Regions from separate parts of the Paraburkholderia sp. FT54 genome, predicted to be linked through region 2. Evidence: riboswitches for the same ligand, from Rfam matches in the RefSeq annotation. Region 2 holds a riboswitch; the other holds the start of a gene.

Region 1 (11,968 bases), on a different replicon from region 2:
TGGAGTGGTTGCGTGAAGCGGGCTATACCAGGCTACGCGTGCCCAGACGGTACGGCGGCGAAGGCATCTCACTCACACAGTTCTTCGCGCTGGTTACGCGCCTGGGCGAAGCGGACTCGAATCTGCCGCAAATCCTGCGCGTGCATGGCGGCTTCATCGAATCGCTGCTGGAACAAGACGACGAATCGTTGCGCGAGCGCTGGCTCACGCGTGTTGCGCAAGGGCAGATCGTCGGTGGCGCGGTGTCGGAACGCACCGGCGTCACCAACAACAGCGTGCGTCTCACGCAAACCGACGGCGCATGGCATCTGGAGGGCGAGAAGTACTACACCACCGGCACGCTCTACGCGGACTGGGTGGACGTCACCGCGCGCGACGGCGAGAGCGACGTGCGCGTGCTCGTCAAAGCCGACACGCCGGGCGTGGAACGCATCGACGATTGGGATGGTTTCGGGCAGCGGCTCACGGGCAGCGGCACGGCGCGCTTCACTCACGCGCCGGTCTCGCTGGACAATCTCTACCGGCGCTATAACGCCGCCGAGCCGCGTCGCAACAGTCTGCTGACGGCTTACTACCAGGCGCTGCATGTCGCGAACCTCGCGGGGATCAGCCGCGCGGCGTTGCGCGACGCAGTCGCGTTCACCCAAGCCAGAACACGCACCTTCGGCGTTCCGGGTGAGTCGAGTCCGCGCGACAATCCGCTGGTGCATCGCGTGATCGGGCGGCTCGCGAGCCTGGCTTACTCGACGCAGAGCATCAGCGCGTCGCTCGCGCGTGCCATCGATGAAGTCTCATTAGCGCGCGAGGAAGGCCGCACCAGCGAGCAGACCTACATCAACCTCGACATCCAGACCTTCCAGGCGCAACAGATCGCCATCGAGCAGACACTGCAGGCGGCGACGCTGCTGTTCGAAGTGAGCGGTGCTTCGGCAACCAGCGAGGCGCGCCGCTTCGACCGCTACTGGCGCAATGCCCGCGTGCTGGCCTCGCACAATCCCGCGATCATTCGCGAGGCCGCGATCGGCGACTTTTACCTGAACGGCAAGGCGCATAGCGAACGCTTCGGTGTGGCGCGGCAACCGGCATCGGCATCGGCTCTGGCGCCGGCGTAAAGACCGCAATTGCCCGGCCGCGCGCGGATCGCCGGCTTCATGTGGCACAGTATCGTCAGGCGCATGCGCTAAGCTTGCGCAACCACACAGTCCTGACGAGCAACATGAAGAACCTGCCAGGCTACGAGCCGCCGGTCGACGAAAACCAGCTTCTGTTGAAATGGATCCGGCGCGCGCGCGAATCCCAGATGAGCCATTACGACATGGCCGACCTGCTGGCGGCGCGCGACCGCCAGGTCGGCTGGCTGGTGACCGCCCTGACCGCTTTCGTGGGCACGGCGGTGTTTGCATCGCTGAATTTGTCCGCGGTCTCGCCGGAACTCAGGATCTTCATCGGCCTCGTGAGCGTGACGGCCGCGGTGTCCGCCGCGCTGCAGACGTTCCTGCGCTACGCGGAGCGCGCCGAAAAACATCGCGCGGCCGGCGCGCGTTATGGCGCGGTGCGCCGCAGACTCGAAGCGATCTTCGCGGGCGATGCCGATGCGCGCGACGGCCACTACCTCACCGCGATCCGCGACGAACTCGATCGGCTCGCCCAGGATTCGCCCAACGTGCCGCCGCGCATCTTCTATCGCACGCAGCGGACGCTGTCGGCGAATCCGAATCGCAATGGCGATACTTGAGCGCCAATCGCCTTCCTATCACGCCTTCCGATCGCAGCTGACGCGTGGCGCAAACCAGCAGCATCATCAGGCGTTCGCATTCTTCCGCGAGCGGCCCAATTGACTGTAATTCTCGAAAAAGGCCGGATCATCGTAAATGTTTTGTGTCATGTGTAAATGGCTTTAACTGGAATTGACACACATTCAATACAAGTACTTTACGAAAGCCGAACGAGGCGGCCCGTGACTTTGTCCATGCGCGTTGCCATGCGAAAGCGCTTTGCGCGATTCTAAGCTCAGTGACAGAAGACCGCGCAAGGACCACCCAATCGTGCTTAAGCGTCACTTAAGCTCTATACCGCATCATTCAACGCGCTGAAAATATCCCTCTTCGCCGGCGCATATTTTTGTCAGCCAATCGAAATGCGACATTTGTGCCCGTGCACACGAATTTTACGTTTGCCCGCTTTTGCGTCTGACCGCTTATGGTATTGTCCGGCCTGCGCGTGAATGCGCACGCCACACTCAATCGGGAAGCGGAATCGCTCCCTAGAAAAAATATCATGGAAGTTCAAAACGCCCGACGCTGGGCACCACGGGGAACGCGCGCCTGGCTTGCCGCCGCTGCCGCATTGGCGATTGCCAGCGGTGTGCGCCTGTTGCTCCACCCATTCATTGGCCCGTTCCTGCCGGGCACCGCGTTTTGTATCGCGGCATCGCTAGTCGAATATTTTTTCGGACTGGCGCCGGCATTGACGGTCATGGTGCTCGGCCTGTGTATCGCCGACTATCTGTTCGTGCCGCCTTATGCGCATCTAGCCGTATTCGATCGCGCGGACCTGGCTCTGCTGATTTCCTATCCGCTGGTCACGCTACTGGTGATCGTTCTGATCGAGCGTTTGCGGCGCTCGCAGTTTCGCGCCGAACTGATCGCCTCGGTCGCGCAGTCGCGTTATGAAATGCTGCTGCGTCACGATAACGAACGCATGCTCGCGCGCCGGGCCGTCGACGAAACGCATCGGCTGCTGCGGCATCTATCGCATCATCACAAGACGTTTATTTTCATTCAGGCGCTCGAGCGCAACGCATTGCAACCGGTCGACGACGTCAAGCCGCAAAGCGCGCCGCCGCGCTTGCCCAATGAAATTGCGCCCGGCCCGCGCTTTGCCGAAGTCCATTCCGATGACATTCAGCGGCTCAGCAAGGCACTGTGGCCGGGCAGTCATCGCGTGCGCATGAAAAGCGGCGACGGCGCCTCGAAGCTGACCGAATGCGTATGCGAGCGCTTCACGACGCATGCCGGCGACTTTCTCGTGCTGCGGATCGGAGCAGCCTGACGTGAGCCAGCCGACACCTCTGTTCTTCGCCGGCGACGACCACGCCGTGCTGATGTTGCACGGCCTGTCCAGCTCGCCGCTCGAATTACGTTTTCTCGCGCGCTTTCTGAACGCGGAAGGCTTCACCATTAGCGCGCCGCTGCTGCCCGGCTATAGCGCGGGTTCCGACGAAGCCGCAATGGAAGTGTGGGTCGAGGCCGCCGTGCGCGAGTACGACGCGCTGGCCGCGCGTTTCGCGCGCGTGTCGATCTGCGGCCTGTCGATCGGCGCGGCGTTGGCGCTCGCGCTGGCGCAGCGCAGGCCGCAGGCGCAGTCGCTCGTGCTGCTTTCGCTCACGCTCTCGTACGACGGCTGGGCCATCCCGTGGTATCGCTTCCTGCTCAACTGGGCGTACTACACGCCAATGCGCAAACGCTGGCGCTACCGCGAAGCAGCGCCGTTCGGCCTGCGCAACGAAGCGCTCCGGGCGAAGATTGCCCGTGCCATGCAGCGCAGCGACTTCAGCGAAGTCGGGCCGTCGACGATCTCCTTGCCGGCGTTGCACGAGGCGAGCCGCCTCGCGTCGACCGTGCGCACATCGGTGCGCGACATCAAGACCGATTGCCTGATCGTCCACGCAATCGACGACGAAACCTCGAGCCCGCGCAATGCCCGCTTCGTCGCCCGCCACATCGGCGCGGCCTTCTTACGCACAATCTGGCTGGACGATTCGTATCACATGATTACATCGGACAACGAGCGGGAGATCGTCGCGCGCGAAACCGCACTGTTTTTACGCGAAAGCGAAGCCGCGCACAGCGGCGACGACAGCAGGCAAGCAGTCGTCTCGAAGGCGCTGGCGCGCCGCCTCAGACAGCTCGCGGCGCTGGGCAAGGAGCGCGTATGAAGGCGCGCAAGCCTGTGAGTCCGATGCTGGCATCGTCGCTGCTCACCGCGGCGCTGGGTCTTCCGGTGGCGCAAAGCGCCCACGCGGACGAAGCCGCTTCGAGCGCCACGACGGATGCAAGCGCCGGCACCGCAGCGGACAGTAAATGGAAAATCGGCGTCGGCCCCGGTCTCGTGATAACACCGAAATATCCGGGCTCGCGGCAGTTGAGCTACATTCCGTTCCCCGCGCTCGATATCTCTTACGACGACCGGTTCTTCTCCCAAGGCCCGGACGTGCTCGGCGTCAACGTGTTGCGCAGTCCCGCGTATCACCTGGGCGCCGCGTTGAGTTTCGATTTCCAGTCACGCAAGGAGTCGGACGATCCGCGCCTGCATGGCCTCGGCAATGTGGACGGCGGCCCCAAACTGAAACTGTTCGCCGACTATACGTGGTGGGCATTCACCGGCTCGGTGGCCTTGTACCAGGACATCGCCGGACATCAGCAAGGAACGACGGTCAGCACCGACTTCCTGGCGTCGGCGCCCGTGGGCGGCTGGCTCTTTTCCGTAGGACCGGGATTCACGTGGGCGAACGGCACGTATACGCGGACGTTCTTCGGCGTTTCAGCTCAGCAAAGCGCCGCGTCGGGATTGCCCGCGTACAACACGAGCGCCGGCGTGCGCGATATTCATCTGAACGCGATGGTGACGTATGATTTTTCCCGGCACTGGAATGGCTCGGTCGCTGCGACGTTCGGGCGGCTCGAACATGATGCGGCGAATAGCCCGATTACCGAAAAGCGCTTCGAACTCAATACGCTCGCTTCTGTGAACTACAAGTTCTAGGTTTGCTGTCTTCGCCTGTTGCGCGAAACGTCACGCACAACAGGCGCCGCGAACTTCATTCGCCGGCAGTGAGATCGCCGGCGTCGATACCCAACTCCGCTGCCATGCGGCGGACCACGATCTGCAGACGGCTCACTTCATCGGCGAGACGCTTCTGTTCGGCCTTGACCGCTTCGAACGTGGACAACGGCACCGAGTCGTCTTCGGCACCCGGCTGCGCCAACTCGCTCGCGCTCACTTCACCGCATAGCAGATGCGTCCAGCGGTTCTCGCGCTCGCCCGGTGTGCGCGCGAGTTTCACGACCCGTGGCGGGTCGTTGGCCGCGAGTTCGTCGAGAAACGCCTCGACCGACGAGATATCGGCGAAACCATGCAGACGCGCGCTATTCAGGCGCAGTTCAGCCGCGGTTTGCGGGCCACGCAGCAGCAACGTGGTGAGCAAGGCCGCCGACTGGCTCGGCAGCCCCAGCACCCGATGCATATTGTGCTCGAAGCGCGGCACGCGGCTGCTGCTGCCTTCCATCACGAGGCTCAACCGCTTCAATCCGTCGAGGGCGGTCAGCACCTCGGCTTCGGTGGCGTTCATCACCGGCGCGCGGCCGGTTTTCTGGTTGCAGCCCAAGGTCAATGCGTTGAGTGAGAGCGGATAGCTGTCCGGCACCGTGTGCTGCTTTTCGACGAGCACGCCGAGCACGCGTCCTTCAAGCAAGGTCAACGCGCGGATCGAAGGACGGGAAGAAGCGTCGGGAGTGGAGTTCATAAATGATGTCGCGGCATGAGCCGCCAGGTCTCGTGGATGATGTGCGTTACCGCTGCACAGCCGGGCGGTGCTTTCTGGTTTGTGGGCACTATGATAAACGGGCCAGGCCGCGCAGGTGTACCAATCTCCGCTACAGCTTGACGCGCGAGGCCGTCTGACGCGAGCCGGGCGGGCGCTGCCTGTCTTGTGGATTCTCACGCGTGAAGTCACGCCGGTCGCGAGTGTAAGTGACGCGTTGATCGAGCGAGTTCTCGCGCTCGGTGGCGACACGCCGATCCTGCGCATGACCCGAATCGAATAAGCAGAGTCGCCGGCGTGAGTTGGATGGACGTGCGTTTTTTTCCTTGTTGACCTAATTCCATATTCGAGATAATTTTCCGAATATGGAAAACCCACTCCCCGACGACAACGCCATCGACCGCCGCATCGCCCAACGTCTGCGGGCGCTGCGCGCCGAGCGCAACTGGTCGCTCGACGACCTCGCAAGACTCAGCGGCGTCAGCCGCGCAACGTTGTCACGCCTCGAAAACGCCGCCGTGAGCCCGACGGCGAGCGTGCTCGGCAAACTCTGCGTCGCCTACGGCCTGCCGATGTCGCGCCTCATGCACATGGTCGAGGAAGACTTCGCGCCGCTCGTGCCGCGCGACGCCCAGCCGTTCTGGACTGACACGAGCGTCGGCTTCCGGCGGCGCTCCGTGTCGCCGCCTGCGCAAGCGCTGAGCGGCGAGGCGCTGGAATGCGAACTCGATGCGGGTGTGCGCATCGCTTACGACGCGTCGCCGCGGCCCGGCCTCGAACATCATCTGATTCTGCTCGAAGGGCAATTGCAGATCACCGTCGATGGCCAGAGCCACGATCTGCAACCCGGCGACTGCCTGCGCTATCAACTGTTCGGGCCCAGCGCTTTCGTGACGCCCGCGCACAGCGCGGCCCGCTACATTCTCTTCATCGTGTGAGCCAGCATGAGCGCGACCACCATCACCTCATTCTCCGCCGACGACCTCGTGCGTCATCTTCCCGAACTCGGCGCCCTGCTGCGTGCCTGTGTGCACGACGGCGCGAGCGTCGGCTTTGTCATGCCGTGTGGCGTCGGCGAGAGTGAAGCGTTCTGGCGCGGCAAAGTGCTTTCTTCGCTGCGTGCAGGCGGGCTGGTGCTATTGGTTGCGCGCCGCGGCGAGGCGATTGCGGGCACCGTGCAACTGGACTACGACACGATGCCCAATCAGCGGCATCGCGCCGAGGTGCGCAAGCTGCTGGTCCATCCGGGCTTGCGCCGGCAAGGCATCGCGCGGGCGCTGATGACGGAACTCGAACGTCGTGCGCATGCCTTGCAGCGCAGCCTGCTTACGCTCGACACCCGCACCGGCGACCACGCCGAGCCGCTCTATACCGGACTGGGTTACCGGACGGCCGGCGTGATCCCGGGCTACGCGCGTGGCACGCATAGCCAGGAGTACGACGCGACCACCATCATGTACAAGGCGCTGTGACGAGCGTGCGGACCGGCTGCTACACGTCAGGCCGTTCGTGAATACTTGAACGTGCCCTGCGCGCTGGCGATCAGCAGCGTGCCGTCCACCCACGCCTCGCCGCGCGAGAAGAAAATCGAGCGGCCCGCGCGCTCCAGATAACCCTTGGCGGTGACCGATTCGCCGAGTCCCTTGTCGAGATAGTTGGTGGTCAGCGACAGCGTGAAGGCATGCCGTGCCGGCTCGCCGCTTGCCGCAAAGAGTCCGGCATAACCTGCCGCCGCGTCGAGCAGCGTGGCGATCGCGCCGCCTTGCAGCACGCCCTGGCGATTGAGCTTGCTCGCATCGATCGGCATGAGCAGTTCGGCGTAACCGTCGCGCCATTGCGTCAAACGCACGCCGAGCGATTCGAGAAACGGGTTGTCGATGGGAAAGTCGGACATGGACAGGCCTTTGTGTTCGAGGTGAGCAATGCCGGGCGCGCGGGGCGCGCGCCAATGGCGCGTAGTCAGCATACCAGGGTTCACGGCTGGCCATCTGCCGGAGCGGCGCGTGACAGCGTCGGCTCGCTCTGTCTGCTTGCCTGTGTGCGTGGCTCGATGCACTCGCTATCGGCCGCGATCCGCCCGCTTTGCCGGCCCGCTTGCCCGCTCTCAGGCACAATCGGTTTTTCGCCGCGCTTGCGGCCCGAGCCCTGTCCGCCCCGCACCCAACTGCCTCGATGAGTTCGACCCCTCCCACCGACGGCGCGCCGCACTGGCAGCGCAATCTCTATGTCTGCCTGTTCGGCTCGTTCACGACCATCGTCGCGATGACCCTGCTGCTGCCCTTCCTGCCGCTCTATGTGAAACAACTCGGCGTCGATACGGACGCGGCCGCCGTGCAATGGTCCGGCGTCGCGTTCGGCGCGACGTTCCTCGCCGCCGCGCTAGTCTCGCCGCTGTGGGGGCGCATGGCCGACCGTTACGGACGCAAGCTGATCCTGATTCGCGCGAGCCTTGGCATGGCCGTCGTGATGTCCTTGCTCGGACTCGCGCAGAATGTCTGGCAACTGGTGGGGCTGCGTTTTCTGGCGGGGCTGGTCGGCGGCTATTCATCGGGCGCCACCGTGATGATCGCCACGCAGACGCCGCGCTCACGCACCGGCTGGGCACTCGGCACGCTGGCCTCGGGGGTGATGGCGGGCAGTCTCGTCGGCCCGCTGGTGGGCGGCGCCTTGCCGCCGCTGATCGGCATCCGCAACACGTTTTTCATTGCGGGCGCGATGATCTTCTGCGCGTTCATCGCGACCACGCTGCTCGTCAAGGAGCAACCGGTCGAGCGCACGCGCGGCCAACCGCACGAGACGGATGCGCCTACCGGCTGGGCCAGCGTGCCCGACCGGCGGCCCGTGCTGGCGATGCTGTTCACCGCCGGCTTGCTGATGTTCGCCAACATGTCGATCGAGCCGATCATCACCGTGTATGTCAGCCAACTCGTGCACGACGCAAGGCACGTCACGCTGGTGTCGGGCTTCGTGATGTCGGCCTCGGCGCTCGGCAGCGTGCTGGCGGCCTCGCGTGTCGGGCGTCTGGCCGACCGGATTGGCACGCCCAAGGTGATTGTGGCGTGCCTCGCCGTGTGCGCGGCCTTGCTGGTGCCACAGGCGTTCGTCACGAGCGGCTGGCAACTGGTGGTGCTGCGCTTTCTGATGGGACTCGCACTGGCCGGGCTGTTGCCGTCGATCACGAGCGTGATCCGGCATAGCGTGCCCGACCGCTCCGCCGGCTACATTCTCGGCTATGCGACCTCTGCGAACTACGCGGGACAGGTGGCGGGGCCGCTCGCGGGCGGCTTTGCGGGCGCGCATTTCGGCATGCAGGCGGTGTTTCTCATCACCAGCGCGTTGATGCTATGCGGGGCGCTGTTCAACGGCTGGGTGTTCAGAGGCTCGGGTGCGGCGCGCGGCGGATAGCGCGCCTCGAAAAACTCAACGGTGCGAGTCGAGCGCGATGCGTACCGCGAGTCCGGCGAGCACGAGGCCCATGGTGAAGAGCTTGCGGCGGCTGTTCGGGCGCGCCACTGCAAAGCACCGCTTGCGCAGTGCAGTGCAGCGCAGGAAACACTTGCGGTAAAAATCTTTGAACGGTATTGTCGAGCCGTTCTGCAATGCAGCGCGGGAGAGATCGTCAGACGTACGTGACGACGCCGACGGAGCAACCGCCCCGGAAACTCTCAGGCAAAAGGACCGCGCGGCAGGAACATCTGGAGAGCGGCGCATGGGCAAGACCCTGTGCGCCCACCGAAGGGGATTCCCCGCACACGGCTCGCATCGGGTCAGGCTGCCGCAGGGAAGAAACTCTCAGGTACATGGACAGATGGGGCATCGACGCCGGTTTCGACACGAAATCGACACCGGTGATGCTCAACTACTCTGGACCATGTCATGTCACGAATCGCCATTATCGGCGCCGGCATTACCGGCGTCACGACTGCTCACGCCCTCGCGCAGCGCGGCCATCACGTCACCGTCTTCGAGCGCCATCGCTATGCGGCGATGGAGACTTCCTTTGCCAACGGCGGCCAGTTGTCCGCCAGCAATGCCGAAGTCTGGAACAGCGCCGCCACCGTCATGAAGGGCCTGCGCTGGATGCTCACGCGCGACGCTCCGCTGCTGCTCAATCCCATGCCCACCTGGCACAAGTACTCGTGGATGGGCGAATTCCTGCGGCAGATTCCGCACTACCGGGCGAATACGGTCGAGACCGTGCGGCTCGCGATTGCCGCGCGCGAGCATCTGTTTTCGATCGCCAGTGCCGAAGGCATCGACTTCGACCTGGAGCGGCGCGGCATTCTGCACATCTACAAGACCCGCAAGGAATTCGACGCCGCGAGCAAGGTGAACGAACTGCTGCGCGAAGGCGGGCTCGACCGCAACCCGGTGACGGCGAGCGAGCTGCATGGCATCGAGCCCACGCTGCACGGCGATTTTTACGGCGGCTTTTTCACGCCGTCCGATTCGACTGGCGACATTCACAAGTTCACACGCGGGCTCGCTCAGGCGTGTGTGCGGCATGGTGTCGAGTTTCACTACGACGCGCAGATCACCTCGATCGAGCAGCCCGCCGAGGGCCGCTTTACGTTGATGGTCGATCTCGAAGGCGAGTCGCAACGCTTCGCGTTCGAGCGGATCGTCGTGTGCGCGGGCGTGAAGAGCCGCGACTTCGCGGCGATGCTGGGCGACCACGTGAACATCTACCCCGTCAAAGGCTATTCGATCACGGTCTGTCTCGACGACGAACTCAGCCAGCAGCGCGCGCCGTGGGTAAGCCTGCTCGACGACAGCGCGAAGATCGTCACGAGCCGGCTGGGCGTGGATCGTTTTCGCGTGGCGGGCACGGCCGAGATCAACGGCTTCAACCGCGATATCCGTTCAGATCGCATCGCGCCGCTGGTGGACTGGACGCGGCGCTATTTTCCCGAGGTGTCGACCTCACGCGTGATTCCGTGGGCCGGCTTGCGGCCGATGCTGCCGAGCATGTTGCCCAGGGTGGGCCGGGGGAAACGGCTCGGCGTCTTCTACAACACCGGGCATGGGCATCTGGGCTGGACGTTGTCGGCTGCGACGGCGCAGGTGTTGGCGGGCGCGATCCAGTAGCGCTTGCTGACCGGGTTTTGCGAGCGGCGGCAGCGTGACGTCACCGCTGCCGCCGTCGAATGCAAAATTCGCCACTTCTGCTAGTGTTCTCCCCATACGTATCACTTCCGTGGAGGACTCCATGCCACACGCCGATGCCGCAAAACCGAAAGCAGGCAACGCACGCCTGAGCGATGCGCAGATCGCCGCGGAGGCGACGCAGCGTCTCGCCTGGGACGCAGCAGTCCCCGAACACGCCGTAAAAGTGCACGTCTCGCGCGGCCGCATCACCTTGCGCGGCGAGTTGCAACGCGATCAGCAACGCGCCGCGGCGCTCGAAGACGTGACACGTCTCTTCGGCGTGACAGGCGTATCGGACCGCACCGTCGTCAAGGCTAAATGAAGGTCAGCGCATCTGCGTCTGCGTTTGCCGCAACAGCGCACGGCAATGCCGCGCAATCTGCTTCTCCTCTTCAGTGTGAATCGTCCTCACCTTGCCCGCCGGATCGTTTTCCGTTAGACCCATGAAAGCGAGCCCGTCGCATACGCGTTTGCGAATCTCCTGGCTGTGCTCGCCGATGCCGCCGGTAAACACCAGCAAATCGATTCCACCGAGCAACGCCGCATAACCGCCGATGGTCTTGCGCACGGCGGTCGTGAACGCATCGAGTGCCAGCGACGCATCCGCATCGCCCGCCGCAGCGCGTTTTTCCAGCGCTTGCATATCGCTTTCGCCATCCGCGTAGCCGGCGAGACCGCTCTGGCGATTCAGCAGTGTCTCCAATGCGCCGGCATCGAGCTTTTCCACGCGCATCAGATACAGCAGCACGCCCGGGTCGAGGTCGCCGCTGCGCGTGCCCATCGGCACGCCACCGGTCGGCGTCAACCCCATCGACGTATCGATCGATTTGCCCTCGCGCAGCGCGCACACGCTCGAACCGTTGCCGAGATGCGCGAACACCGCGCGCGCCGGCAGGTCCGCGCCAAGCCGCGTCACCAGCGATTCGTACGACAGCCCGTGAAAGCCGTAGCGCATCACGCCGGCTTGCGCATAACGGCGCGGCAACGCGAGGTGCGCCGCACGTGGAGGTAAGGTGGCGTGAAACGCTGTATCGAAACAGGCGAAATGCGGCGCGTCGCCGAAAATCTTCTGCGCCTCGTCGATCAACGCGAGCGCCGGCGGAATATGCAGCGGCGCAAAATGCACGGCATCCTGCAATTGACGGCGCACGTCGGCGGTAATGCGCTGATGCGTGCGCAGATGCGGTCCGCCATGCACCACCCGATGCCCCACCGCCGAAGGCCGCGCATGGTGCTGTTGCGTGAGCACCTGCGCGAGCTTTTGCAACGCATCGGTCT
Region 2 (11,968 bases):
CACATGCCGCAGGCGTCCAGCCGCTGCCGCCCGCGATCACCATCGGCCGCTGCGCGCCTTCGAGCAATGCGCGCAACTTCTCGATCTGCGCCGGCGACGGTGACGCCGCGACGCGCTGATACGCCGGCGCGCCGGCTACGGCGTCGCATGCATCGCTCAACACGTCTTCCGGCAAGGACAACACGACGGGTCCGGGCCGTCCCGAAGTCGCCGTGTGAAACGCATGGCTAAAATATTCGGGAATGCGCTTCGGATCGTCGATTTGCGCGACCCACTTCGCCATCTGACCGAACATACGCCGATAGTCGATTTCCTGGAACGCCTCGCGGTCGAGATGCTCACGCGCGCATTGGCCGATCAGGAGAATCATCGGCGTGGAATCCTGAAACGCGGTGTGCACGCCGATCGACGCATGCGTGGCGCCCGGTCCGCGTGTGACGAGCGCGACGCCCGGCCGGTCGGTCAACTTGCCGACGGCCTCCGCCATATTCGCCGCGGCCGCTTCGTGACGGCAAACAATGGTCTGGATGCGTTCGGTCTCGTCGTGCAGCGAATCCAGCACGGCGAGAAAACTCTCGCCAGGCACACAGAAAACACGCTCGACACCGTGCGTGAGCAAAGCATCGACGACGAGACGCGCGCCAGTGGTTTGAGCGGCGGCGGAACCGGAAACAGGAACATTCGGCTGCAACATTGCGATGAAGCCTCCAGGCAGTGAGTGCAGTGTGAGAATGCCGCGTCGGCGGAACGCTGGCCGATGCGGCGCTTCGACAGCTTACGCCGAGCGCGCCTGCGCTGTCACGGCGCAGTGCAACCGTACCGTTCGCGCATAGCGCGCCGCGCAAATAAAAACGCGGGCCTATAGCCCGCGTCGTCATTCGTGTTAAACCCCGTAAAGCCCGTAACTCAACACTCGACGATATTCACCGCTAACCCGCCACGCGACGTTTCCTTGTACTTGGTCTTCATGTCCGCGCCGGTTTCGCGCATGGTCTTGATCACCGAATCGAGCGACACGTAGTGGCTGCCGTCACCGCGCAAGGCCATGCGCGCCGCATTGACCGCCTTCACCGATGCCATCGCATTGCGCTCGATACACGGAATCTGCACCATGCCGCCGACCGGATCGCACGTCAGGCCGAGGTTGTGTTCCATGCCGATTTCCGCGGCGTTTTCGACCTGCCGCGGCGTGCCGCCCATGACTGCGGCGAGCGCGCCCGCCGCCATCGAACAGGCGACGCCTACTTCGCCCTGGCAACCCACTTCGGCGCCGGAAATCGACGCGTTCAGCTTGTACAGAATACCGATCGCCGCGGCGGTCATCAGGAAGTCGATCACACCTTGCTGATTCGAGCCCGGCATGAAGCGCGTGTAGTAATGCAGCACGGCCGGGATGATGCCGGCCGCGCCATTGGTCGGCGCCGTCACCACGCGTCCGCCGGCGGCGTTTTCTTCGTTGACGGCGATCGCATAGAGATTGATCCAGTCGATCATCGAGAGCGGATCGCGCAGCGCCAGTTCAGGATTGCCCAACAGCGTGCGATACAGCTGAGGCGCGCGGCGTTTCACCTGGAACGGGCCGGGCAAGTTGCCGTCGGCATCCGGATTGTTGATGCCGCAGCCCCGCGACACGCACGATTGCATCACGTCCCAGATCTTCAGCAAGCCCGCGCGCGTTTCCTCTTCCGTATGCCAGACGCGCTCGTTTTCCCACATCAATTGAGCGATGCTCTTGCCGGTCGATTCGCACAGCGCAAGCAACTCGTTGCCGCTGCGAAACGAGTGCGGCAGTTGATCGACGGCGCTCAGCACCTTGGTGTTCGGCGCGCCGGCCGTCACCACGAAACCGCCGCCCACCGAAAGATAGGTCGATTCGCGCAACGTCTCGCCCTGCGCGTCGAGTGCACGCAGCTTGAGGCCGTTCGGATGCTCGGGCAGCGCCTGACGATAAAACGCAATCTGATCCTTCTGCACGAACGGCACCTCGTGCGTGCCGAGTAGCGCCAGCTTGCGGGACACACGCACGGCTTCGAGCCGCTGCGCGATCGTATCCGGGTCCACGGTATCGGGCGCATCGCCCATCAGGCCGAGCATGACGCCGCGATCGGTGCCGTGCCCCTTGCCCGTCGCACCGAGTGAGCCATACAGCTCCACTTTCACCGATGCGGTCGCAGCAAGCAGCCCATCGCGTTCGAGCCCTTGAGCGAACATCAGCGCCGCGCGCATCGGCCCGACCGTATGCGAACTGGACGGACCAATGCCGATTTTGAAGAGGTCGAACACGCTGACTGCCATTTACTGCTCCCTGCTGATCATAAAGTTGGTTTACCGCGCTGGCAGCGGCAAACACACGGCGAGCCACGCGGGCGGCGTCGGTGCGAGCTGTAGCGCGATCGGCGTATAGCGCCCGTCGAGGCGCGCCGCCAGGTGAAACAGTTCCGTCGCGTTCTTCGGGTCCCATTGACCCGAATAGCCGGGCAAGCCGGCCTCGCGACGTTTTGCATCGAACGGAACGCTCGAATGCACGAATTCTTCATGCGTCTTGCTGCCGGCCGCGTACGGCGCCAGCCAGTTGAGCGCGGCTTCCAGCGAGGCGCCGTCCGCGCCCTTCTCAGGCAGCCAGTTACGGTTATGGCGGCGCGCGGAGAGCGCGGCGGTCACGAGCGGTTGCAGATCGTAGGTGACGTAATGCAAGGCGTCGCGTTCGCTGAAATCGATCGTCGAACCATCCGGCTCGATGTTGTCGCCGATATGCTCGACGAACAGACGCTGGGCCGCATTGATCATCTTGCGGTTGTCCAGCGTGAACGCAGCCATGGCAATCAGTTTGATCCGATGGCTCTGCCAGTTGTTCCTGAACGTGCCTTTGAGCGGCCGTGGCTGCGCGTCGATTTGCCCGATGTAGCCGTTCGCGAGTTTCGTCAGGAACGCCATCGACGCATTGCGCGTTTTCACCGGCAACGCGCTTGCCGTCATGTCGTACGCGAGAATCAGTCCCTCGAAGTGGGTTTCGTCGATGGGATTGAAGCTCGGTTGATAGGTCGTGACCCAGGCATAAAGCAGCCGATCGACCAGTTTCAGATAACGGTCGTCGCTGGTGGCGCGCCAGGCGAGCGCGGCGTCGCGCAGCAGATCAAGATCTTTCTCCGCTTCGACGCTCTGGTCGTAAATGCCTTCGTGCGGCAGCGTGCCTTCGGTATGCAGTTTCGCCAGCGCATGCGGCTGGTCGTTCAGATGGGCCTGGACATTGCTCACCAGCGCTTTCACGCCGGGATCGGCGTTAGTGCGTTCGCTGGTTTGCAGTGCGGGCGCCGCACAAAAATTCATTGCAGCCTGCGCTTGCCGCAGCGGCAGCAGCACGGCTGCGCCAGCCAACAGCAGTGTGCAGGCTTGCCGCCACGTCCGCGCTCGCCTTGCTTCGGTCCGGCTTTGCATCAATCGCACCTTTCGCGCCATGCGAAACTCCTCGTTAGGCTGATTCGGTGTGTGATGTTAGCCGTTTGCGGCCAGGAGCGACAGAGAACCGAGGACCGAACCGCGCACCGCCCAGCCGCCTCTTTTCGAGGCAACGGGCGATGTCTGGCAACGACCCAGCTTACTCGTAGTCGGCGATCGGCACGCAGGAGCAGAACAGATTGCGGTCGCCGTACACGTTGTCCGCGCGGCCGACCGGCGGCCAGTACTTCTTCGCGATCAGCGTGGGCAGCGGATACGCCGCCGTTTCGCGCGCATACGCATGCTTCCAGTCGTTCGCGATGACCACCGCCGCCGTGTGCGGCGCATGCTTCAACGGATTGTCTTCACGATCCGAGCGGCCGTCTTCCACCGCGCGGATTTCCTCGCGGATCGCGATCATCGCCTGGATGAAACGGTCGAGCTCTTCCTTCGATTCCGATTCGGTCGGCTCGACCATCAGCGTGCCCGGCACCGGGAAGCTCATCGTCGGCGCGTGGAAGCCGTAGTCGGCGAGACGCTTGGCGACGTCGTCGACGGTGATGCCGCTGGTTTCCTTGATCGGACGCAGGTCGAGAATACACTCGTGCGCGACCAGTCCGCCCGGACCCGAATACAGCACCGGATAGTGCGGCGCGAGTTTCCTGGCGACGTAGTTCGCGTTGAGAATCGCGGTTTCGGTCGCGGCGGTGAGATTCTTAGCGCCCATCATAGCGATGTACATCCACGAGATCGGCAGGATCGAGGCCGAGCCGTACGGTGCGCCCGACACCGCGCCGATGCCGTTCGGCGCGCGTTCATAGCCCGACGAGATCTGGTTCGGCAGGAACTGCGCGAGATGCGCGCCGACCGCAACCGGACCGACGCCCGGTCCGCCGCCGCCGTGCGGAATGCAGAAAGTCTTGTGCAGATTCAGGTGCGAGACGTCGCCGCCGAACTGGCCCGGCGCGGTCAGGCCGACCATCGCGTTCATGTTCGCGCCGTCCACATACACCTGGCCGCCGTGCGCGTGCACGATCTCGCAGATTTCGCGCACGTTCTGTTCGAACACGCCATGCGTGGACGGATACGTGATCATGATCGCCGCGAGTTTGTCGGCGTGCTGATCGGCTTTCTTCTTCAGGTCTTCGATATCGACGTTGCCTTGCGCGTCGCAGGCCACCACGACCACCTGCATGCCGGCCATCTGCGCCGACGCCGGATTCGTGCCATGTGCCGAAGCGGGAATCAGGCAGACGTTACGATGCGCTTCACCGCGCGACGCGTGATACGCGTGGATGATCAACAGGCCGGCGTATTCGCCTTGCGAGCCGGCGTTCGGCTGCAGCGACACGGCCGCGTAGCCAGTGGCCGCGACCAGCATCTCTTCGAGCTGATCGATCATTTCGCGGTAGCCGACGGTTTGCTCAGCCGGCGCGAACGGATGGATCTGGCCGAATTCAGGCCACGTGACCGGCAGCATTTCCGAGGTCGCGTTCAGCTTCATCGTGCACGAGCCGAGTGGGATCATCGAACGGTCGAGGGCGAGGTCCTTGTCGGACAGGCTGCGCAGATAGCGCAGCATTTCCGTTTCCGAATGATGACGGTTGAACACATGGTGCGTGAGGTACGTGCTGGTGCGTTCGAGCGCGGCCGGCACCGATGCGGTGTTCGACGCCGCGAGCTTGGCGTCGAGTGCGTCGACTTGCGGCACGTCGCTGGTGAAAGCCGCTTGCGCGAACACGGCGAGCAGATCGGCGAGATCGTGGCGTGTCGTGGTTTCGTCGATCGACAGGCCCACTTGCGTGGCGCTTACTCGACGCAGATTGATGCGCTTGGCGGTAGCGGCGTCGAGCAGCGCTTGCGTGCGCGCGCCGGTGTCGAAAGTAAGTGTGTCGAAGAAAGTTTCGTTGACGAGCTTATAGCCAAGTTGCTTCGCGCCTTCGGCCAGCAACGCGGCGATGCGGTTCACGCGCAGCGCGATCGTCTTCAGACCGTGCGGGCCGTGATAGACGGCGTACATGCTGGCCATGATCGCGAGCAGCGCTTGCGCGGTACACACGTTCGAGGTGGCCTTCTCGCGGCGGATATGCTGTTCGCGCGTTTGCAGCGCGAGACGCAGCGCGGGGTTGCCTTGCGCGTCGACGGTCACGCCGACGAGGCGGCCCGGCATCTGGCGCTTGAATTCGTCGCGCACGGCGAGGTAAGCAGCATGCGGGCCGCCGAAGCCAACCGGCACGCCGAAACGCTGCGTATTGCCGACGGCCACGTCCGCGCCCCATTCGCCCGGCGGCGTGAGCACGGTCAGCGCGAGCAGGTCGGCGGCAACCACCACGTGGCCGCCCGCAGCATGGATCGCATCGGTGAGCGCGCGATAGTCGCGCACGTCGCCGTTCACGCCCGGATATTGCAGCAGCACGCCGAACGCATTCGCGTTCGCCGCTTCCGCGGCCGGGCCCACTTTCACTTCGATGCCGACCGGCGTGGCGCGCGTCTTTACCACTTCGATGGTTTGCGGCAGCACGTCGTCGGCCACGTAGAACACGTTCGACTTCGGCTTGCCGATGCGTTGCAGCAGCGTCATCGCCTCAGCCGCGGCCGTGGCTTCGTCGAGCAGCGACGCATTCGAGATCGCCAGACCCGTCAGGTCGACGATCATCTGCTGGAAGTTCAGCAGCGCTTCCAGACGGCCTTGCGAGATTTCCGGCTGATACGGCGTGTACGCGGTGTACCACGCCGGATTTTCCAGCACGTTACGCAGGATCACCGTCGGCGTGTGCGCGTTGTAATAGCCCTGCCCGATGTAGGAGCGGAACACCTGGTTCTTGTCCGCGAGTTCGCGCAGCGCGGCGAGCGCTTCCGCTTCGCTCTTCGGTTGCGTGAAGGGGCCGAGCGGCAGCGTTTCGGCGCGGCGGATCGTCTTCGGAATGACGGCGTCGATCAGCGCCGCGCGCGACGCGAAGCCGAGAGCTTCGAGCATCGCTTGCTGGTCGGCCGTGTCCGGGCCGATGTGCCGTTCAGCGAAGGCGTCATGCACTTCGAGCGCGGCGAGCGAGAGAGGAGTGCGGTTCATCAGACGATCCGGGTGTTCGAGCTTCATGGGTGTTCCTGGCGGTGCGGCTGTCCGTTCGAAAAGGACACCGCACCTGTCGGGTTAAACGTAAAGGTAAATTCAGGCGCCGATGGATTTGGTGTACGCGTCGGCGTCGATCAGACGGTCTTGCGTGGCGTCCGCGGCCGGCTTGATCTTGAAGAGCCAGCTTTCGTACGGCGCGGTGTTGACCGAATCAGGCGTGTCGGCCACGGCGGTGTTGGCTTCGATGATCTCGCCCGAGACCGGCGCGTAAATATCCGAAGCGGCTTTTACCGACTCGATGACAGCGACGGTGTCGCCTGCCGTGACGGTCTTGCCCAGTTCCTGCACTTCGAAGAAGACGATATCGCCGAGCGCTTCCTGCGCGTGGTCGGTGATGCCGACCGTCAGCGTGCCGTCCGCTTCGGTGCGGACCCATTCGTGCGATTCGGTGTATTTCAGATCGGCCGGGATGCTCATCGGATGCTCCTATGCGGTGTGATTCGGTAGTAACTAAAAAGGGCCCTCCAACCTGTCGCTTCGCGCCAGGCCGTCTCAGAGGGAACAAGAAAACTTGGGGCGGCCCGGCGTTTTCTCGTGAAGGTTTGCGCACGCGCCGGTTTGCTTAAACCGCGAGCACTTTGCCATTGCGCACGAACGGCAGTTTTACCACGCTTGCAGGAACGTTTTTGTCACGAATCTGAACGTGAACGGTGTCGCCCGGCTGCACGCCCTTCGGCACGCGCGCGAAGGCGATCGATTCCTGCATGGTCGGGGAAAACGTGCCGCTGGTGATTTCGCCTTCGCCCTGCGGCGTGACCACTTTCTGATGAGCACGCAGCACGCCCGCCGCCTTGCCGTTTTCCTTCAGCAGGATCAGGCCGACGAACGCGGCCTGCGAACCGTCCGCTTCCAGCTTGCCCTTGCCGACGAAGTCGCGCGGCGAGGTCAGGTCGACCGTCCAGGCGAGACCGGCGTCGAGCGGCGAGACGTTGTCGTCCATGTCCTGGCCGTACAGGTTCATGCCGGCTTCGAGGCGCAGCGTGTCGCGCGCGCCGAGACCGGCCGGGCGCACGCCTTGGGCTTGCAATGCGTTCCACAGCGCTTCGACGTGATCCGCCGGGACGATGATTTCGAAGCCGTCTTCGCCGGTGTAGCCGGTGCGGGCGACGGTCAATTCGCCGAACGGCGTGCCTTCGATGCGGGCGGCGTTGAAGGGCTTCAGAGCCTCAGTGGCGGCGCGCGCGGCCGGCACGGTTTGCCAGACTTTTTCGCGTGCGTTCGGACCTTGCACCGCGACGATCGCGAAGTCGCGGCGCGGCGTGATGGTCAGGCCGAAGCCGCCTTCGGCGTTGAGTTGGCCGAACCAGGCGATGTCTTTGTCAGCGGTGCCGGCGTTCACGACCACACGGAAGTGATCTTCACCGAAGTAATAGACGATCAGGTCGTCGATCACGCCGCCATTCGGGTTCAGCAGGCAGGAGTACAACGCGCGGCCAGGCGTTTGCAGTTTGGCGACGTTGTTCGCCAGCGCGTATTCGAAGAAGGCGCGCACGCGCTCGCCGGTGAAATCGACGACGCACATGTGCGAGACGTCGAACATGCCGGCGTCGGTGCGCACGGCGCGGTGTTCGTCGATCTGCGAGCCGTAGTTGACGGGCATGTCCCAGCCGCCGAAATCGACCATGCGGGCATTGAGCGCGCGATGGGTGGCGTTGAGCGGGGTGTGTTTGAGTTCGGTCATGGGGCCTCGGGCATCTCGCGAAACGAAAAAGGCCATGCGGCGCTACGCCTCGCGGCCTTGCGGCTGCGAGCGTGGTTCTGCATGACCCCTCTGTCCTCGATACCTGAGAGATTGCGCTGCCGGGGTCACGTTGACGTGCCACGGTGAAACGCGCGCCCCTTCGGTGGGCAGCCTGCCAGAATCCGCTCGATTAAACGATGCAGACGGCTACTGCCGCTCTCCAGAGTGCGAAAAACCGGTGCCTTGATGTTGCCTGGACGCGGGTTTTTCGACGCGGTCGGTCCTTTTGCCTGAGAGTTTGCGGGTGTGCCCCTTCGGCGGCGCGGCCTGCGGTTTCCAGCGGCCAGCGCGCTCTCCCGACGCGTGCGGCGAATGTACGCGAGGGCCGGGGGCTTGTCAAATAAAGGCCCGCGAGCGGCGCGGACGTTGACGGGCCGCCTTCATGCCTGTCAAAAAAAGCGCGGGACGTGATGGCCGCGCTCGTGCTACTTCGATACCGGACCTGGAGCGATTATTCGCCTATGGCGTGTGCCGCGTTGTCCAGTTCCTGATTCAGCAGGCGCTGTTCGTCGCTGGACAGTCCGCCGCCGTGCTGCGCGGCCATGTCGTGTGCTTCGTGACGGATCACGTCGAGGCGATGGTGCAGCGCGCCGCCTTGCGGAGGCGGGTAGTAGCCTTGACTGACGCGGTTATCGATCCGGCGGCTGAGATTGTCGATGCGGCCGTCGACCTGACGCAGCCGCTGATCCGCGATCTGTTGCGGATTGGGACGAGGCGCCGGCGCGGGCTGAGGTGCCACCACACAGGCGGCGAGAGAACTGAGCAGGGCGCACGCGGCGAGCGCGCGGATAGTACGGGGCATGGACTCTCCGGAAGTCATTGTCGTTTGCGGTGCTACCCGGGTAGGAACGGATGACAGCCGCAACGCGCTGACCGGAGGCGCGGCGTTATTTGTAACGTTATGTTCCTTTCGGGCGTGTCAGGGTTTTGACCTGCGCGGCGCGGGTGGCGAGTGCCGTTTTAGGTACACAGACCGTTTCGACGCGCAGGCAAAGCAGTCAGCGAATCCGCTCGAACGGCAACCGGATGCCTTCTTCCGAACTACGGCCGGCAAGCTCGATAACCGTCATTACGTCGACAGCGTCCTGTGCGCTCACCGGGAATTTCACTCCATTCTGGATGGCGTCGGCCACCGCGATATAGAACCCGGAGTAATCGCCATTGCGCGTCGGCAACTCGCGCTCGACTTCCTTATCGCCTTCCAGCACGCGCAGCGCACCTGCGGCGTTGCCCGCGCCGAAGCCGTCGTCGCCCGGACGCAGGCCCGCCTTCAACTGATCTTCCTGGGTATCGAGCCCGTATTTCATATAGCTGCCGCGCGTGCCGTGGATGGTGAAGCGTGGCGCGACCAGCGCCGTCAACGCACTGGCGTGCAACACCACTTCGAACTCAGCGTAGCCGAGCTGGATATGCACGTAGTCCGGCGCACCGGCGTCGTCGCGATGCTTGCGCACCGTGGCCGACACGGTCTGCGGCGCTCCAAACAATGCCAGCGCCTGGTCGACCAGATGCGGCCCGAGGTCGAGCAGCAAGCCGCCGCCTCGCGACGCTTCCTCGCGCCAACGCTGCCGCACTTCCGGCCGGAATCGGTCGAAATGCGATTCGTATTGCGTGATCCGTCCCAATTCACCGCTCGCGAGCAGATCGCGCACGGTCAGAAAATCGCCGTCCCAGCGACGGTTGTGGAACGGTATGAAGAGTTTGCTTCGGGCGAGCGCGATATTGGCGAGCGTGTGCGCGTCGGCGGCGTTCAGCGTGACCGGCTTGTCGACCACCACGTGCTTGCCCGCTTCCAGCGTGCGGCGCGCCAGGTCGAAGTGCGTGTCGTTCGGCGTGGCGATCACGATGCAGTCGAGTTCATCGAGCGCCAGCAGCGCGTCGAGGTCCGCCACCACTTTCGTGTGCGGATAGTCGGCGAGCGCGCGCTCGGGCTGGCTCGTGGCAATGGCGGCGACGCTCGCGCGGCCGCAGTGCTCGATCACCGGCGCATGAAAGGTCGCGCCGGCGAAACCGTAACCCATCAATCCAATCTTCAGCGATGCGGACATGCGTGTCTTCCTGCAAAATCGGCGCGCCGCTTTGCCACCGCGGCGGCGGCGCGCAACACCGCAATTGTGGCATGTCCTGAGGGTGGGCCGTCAGCGTCGTGGTGGGCGTCCGTCGCCGATATCCGTCTGCACAATCGTGTTAACATCGCTGCTCTCGCGCGAACCGCAGCGGGCCGGACCACCTTCGCAGCGCGCGGGGCGCCCGTTCCAGCGGCCGGGACCGCGCAGCATGCCCCCGGGCCTTCGGCTGGCGAATTTGCGCTGCTACGCCCTCGACCGCCGCTTTCAACCGCTGCTTTCAACCGCATTACCCATCCACAGACGATGTCCGCAGGCCTGAACCCCGCTCAAAATGAAGCGGTCCGTTATCTTGACGGTCCGTGTCTCGTGCTCGCCGGCGCCGGCAGCGGCAAGACGCGCGTGATCACGCAGAAGATCGCGCACCTGATCGAGGCCAAGGGCTTCGAGCCGCGCCACATCGCCGCCGTCACGTTCACGAACAAGGCCGCGTTGGAAATGCGCGAGCGCGTGGGCAAGCTGCTCGAAGGCAAGACGCTCACCACGCCCGGCAAGGAAGGCCGCAAAGTGCCCGTCAATCAGTTGACGGTTTGCACGTTCCACTCGCTCGGCGTGCAGATTCTGCGGCAGGAAGCGGAGCACGTCGGCCTGAAGCCGCAGTTCTCGATCATGGATTCCGACGACTGCTTCGGCATGATCCAGGAGCAGGTCGGCTCGACGGACAAAGGCTTCATCCGCAAGATCCAGTCGATCATCTCGCTGTGGAAGAACGGCATGATCATGCCCGAGCAGGCGATCGCGATCGCCGCGAACGAGGACGAGCACCAGGCCGCGATCGTCTACCGCAATTACGTGGCGACACTGCACGCGTATCAGGCAGTCGATTTCGACGACCTGATTCGTCTACCCGCCGAACTTTTCGAGAAGAACGAGCAGGTGCGCGACCGCTGGCAGAACAAGCTGCGCTATCTGCTGATCGACGAGTATCAGGACACCAACGCCTGCCAGTACGAACTGGTGAAACTGCTGGCCGGCAAGCGCGCGGCGTTCACGGCGGTTGGCGACGACGATCAGGCGATCTACGGTTGGCGCGGCGCGACGCTCGAAAATCTCGGGCAGCTCAGCAAGGATTTTCCGAAGCTGCATCTGATCAAGCTGGAGCAGAACTACCGCTCGACGGTGCGCATTCTGACCGCCGCGAACAACGTGATCGCGAACAATCCGAAGTTGTTCGAGAAGAAGCTGTGGTCCGAACACGGCATGGGCGACACGATCACCGTCACGCCGTGCAACGACGAAGAGCACGAGGCCGAGTCCGTGGTGTTTCGGCTGTCGGCGCACAAGTTCGAACGGCGCGCGAATTTCCGCGACTACGCGATCCTGTATCGCGGTAATTTCCAGGCGCGCATCTTCGAGCAGGTGTTGCGGCGTGAGCGGATTCCGTACGTGCTGTCCGGCGGCCAGTCGTTCTTCGACAAAGCCGAAATCAAAGACATCTGCGCGTATCTGCGTCTGATCGCCAACGCGAACGACGACCCCGCGTTCATCCGCGCGATCACCACACCGCGCCGCGGCGTCGGCAATACGACGCTC

Evidence for each region. Region 2 has a riboswitch for glycine ahead of gcvT (glycine cleavage system aminomethyltransferase GcvT). Riboswitches for the same ligand answer to the same signal wherever they lie in the genome.
Region 1: it holds a riboswitch for glycine, as region 2 does, so the genes downstream of both, RI103_RS26295 (D-amino acid dehydrogenase) here and gcvT (glycine cleavage system aminomethyltransferase GcvT) in region 2, are expected to answer to the same signal.

What each region holds. Positions count from the first base shown of each region.
Region 1 is NZ_CP134196.1:1,502,444-1,514,411, reverse strand. Features, by position in the region: gene RI103_RS26350 (acyl-CoA dehydrogenase family protein) at 1-1,112, shown strand, start outside; gene RI103_RS26345 (SLATT domain-containing protein) at 1,217-1,735, shown strand; gene RI103_RS26340 (DUF4118 domain-containing protein) at 2,278-3,051, shown strand; gene RI103_RS26335 (alpha/beta fold hydrolase) at 3,104-3,937, shown strand; gene RI103_RS26330 (MipA/OmpV family protein) at 3,934-4,764, shown strand; gene RI103_RS26325 (YceH family protein) at 4,820-5,524, opposite strand; gene RI103_RS26320 (hypothetical protein) at 5,640-5,825, shown strand; gene RI103_RS26315 (XRE family transcriptional regulator) at 5,908-6,480, shown strand; gene RI103_RS26310 (GNAT family N-acetyltransferase) at 6,487-7,014, shown strand; gene RI103_RS26305 (PaaI family thioesterase) at 7,041-7,436, opposite strand; gene RI103_RS26300 (MFS transporter) at 7,715-8,947, shown strand; glycine riboswitch at 9,140-9,233, shown strand; gene RI103_RS26295 (D-amino acid dehydrogenase) at 9,419-10,630, shown strand; gene RI103_RS26290 (BON domain-containing protein) at 10,752-11,012, shown strand; gene RI103_RS26285 (acetate/propionate family kinase) at 11,016-11,968, opposite strand, start outside.
Region 2 is NZ_CP134195.1:74,327-86,294, forward strand. Features, by position in the region: gene RI103_RS00310 (thiamine pyrophosphate-binding protein) at 1-694, opposite strand, end outside; gene RI103_RS00315 (L-serine ammonia-lyase) at 907-2,295, opposite strand; gene RI103_RS00320 (alginate lyase family protein) at 2,326-3,456, opposite strand; gene gcvP (aminomethyl-transferring glycine dehydrogenase) at 3,596-6,532, opposite strand; gene gcvH (glycine cleavage system protein GcvH) at 6,605-6,985, opposite strand; gene gcvT (glycine cleavage system aminomethyltransferase GcvT) at 7,131-8,249, opposite strand; glycine riboswitch at 8,330-8,483, opposite strand; glycine riboswitch at 8,517-8,618, opposite strand; gene RI103_RS00340 (hypothetical protein) at 8,761-9,111, opposite strand; gene RI103_RS00345 (oxidoreductase) at 9,308-10,357, opposite strand; gene RI103_RS00350 (UvrD-helicase domain-containing protein) at 10,682-11,968, shown strand, end outside.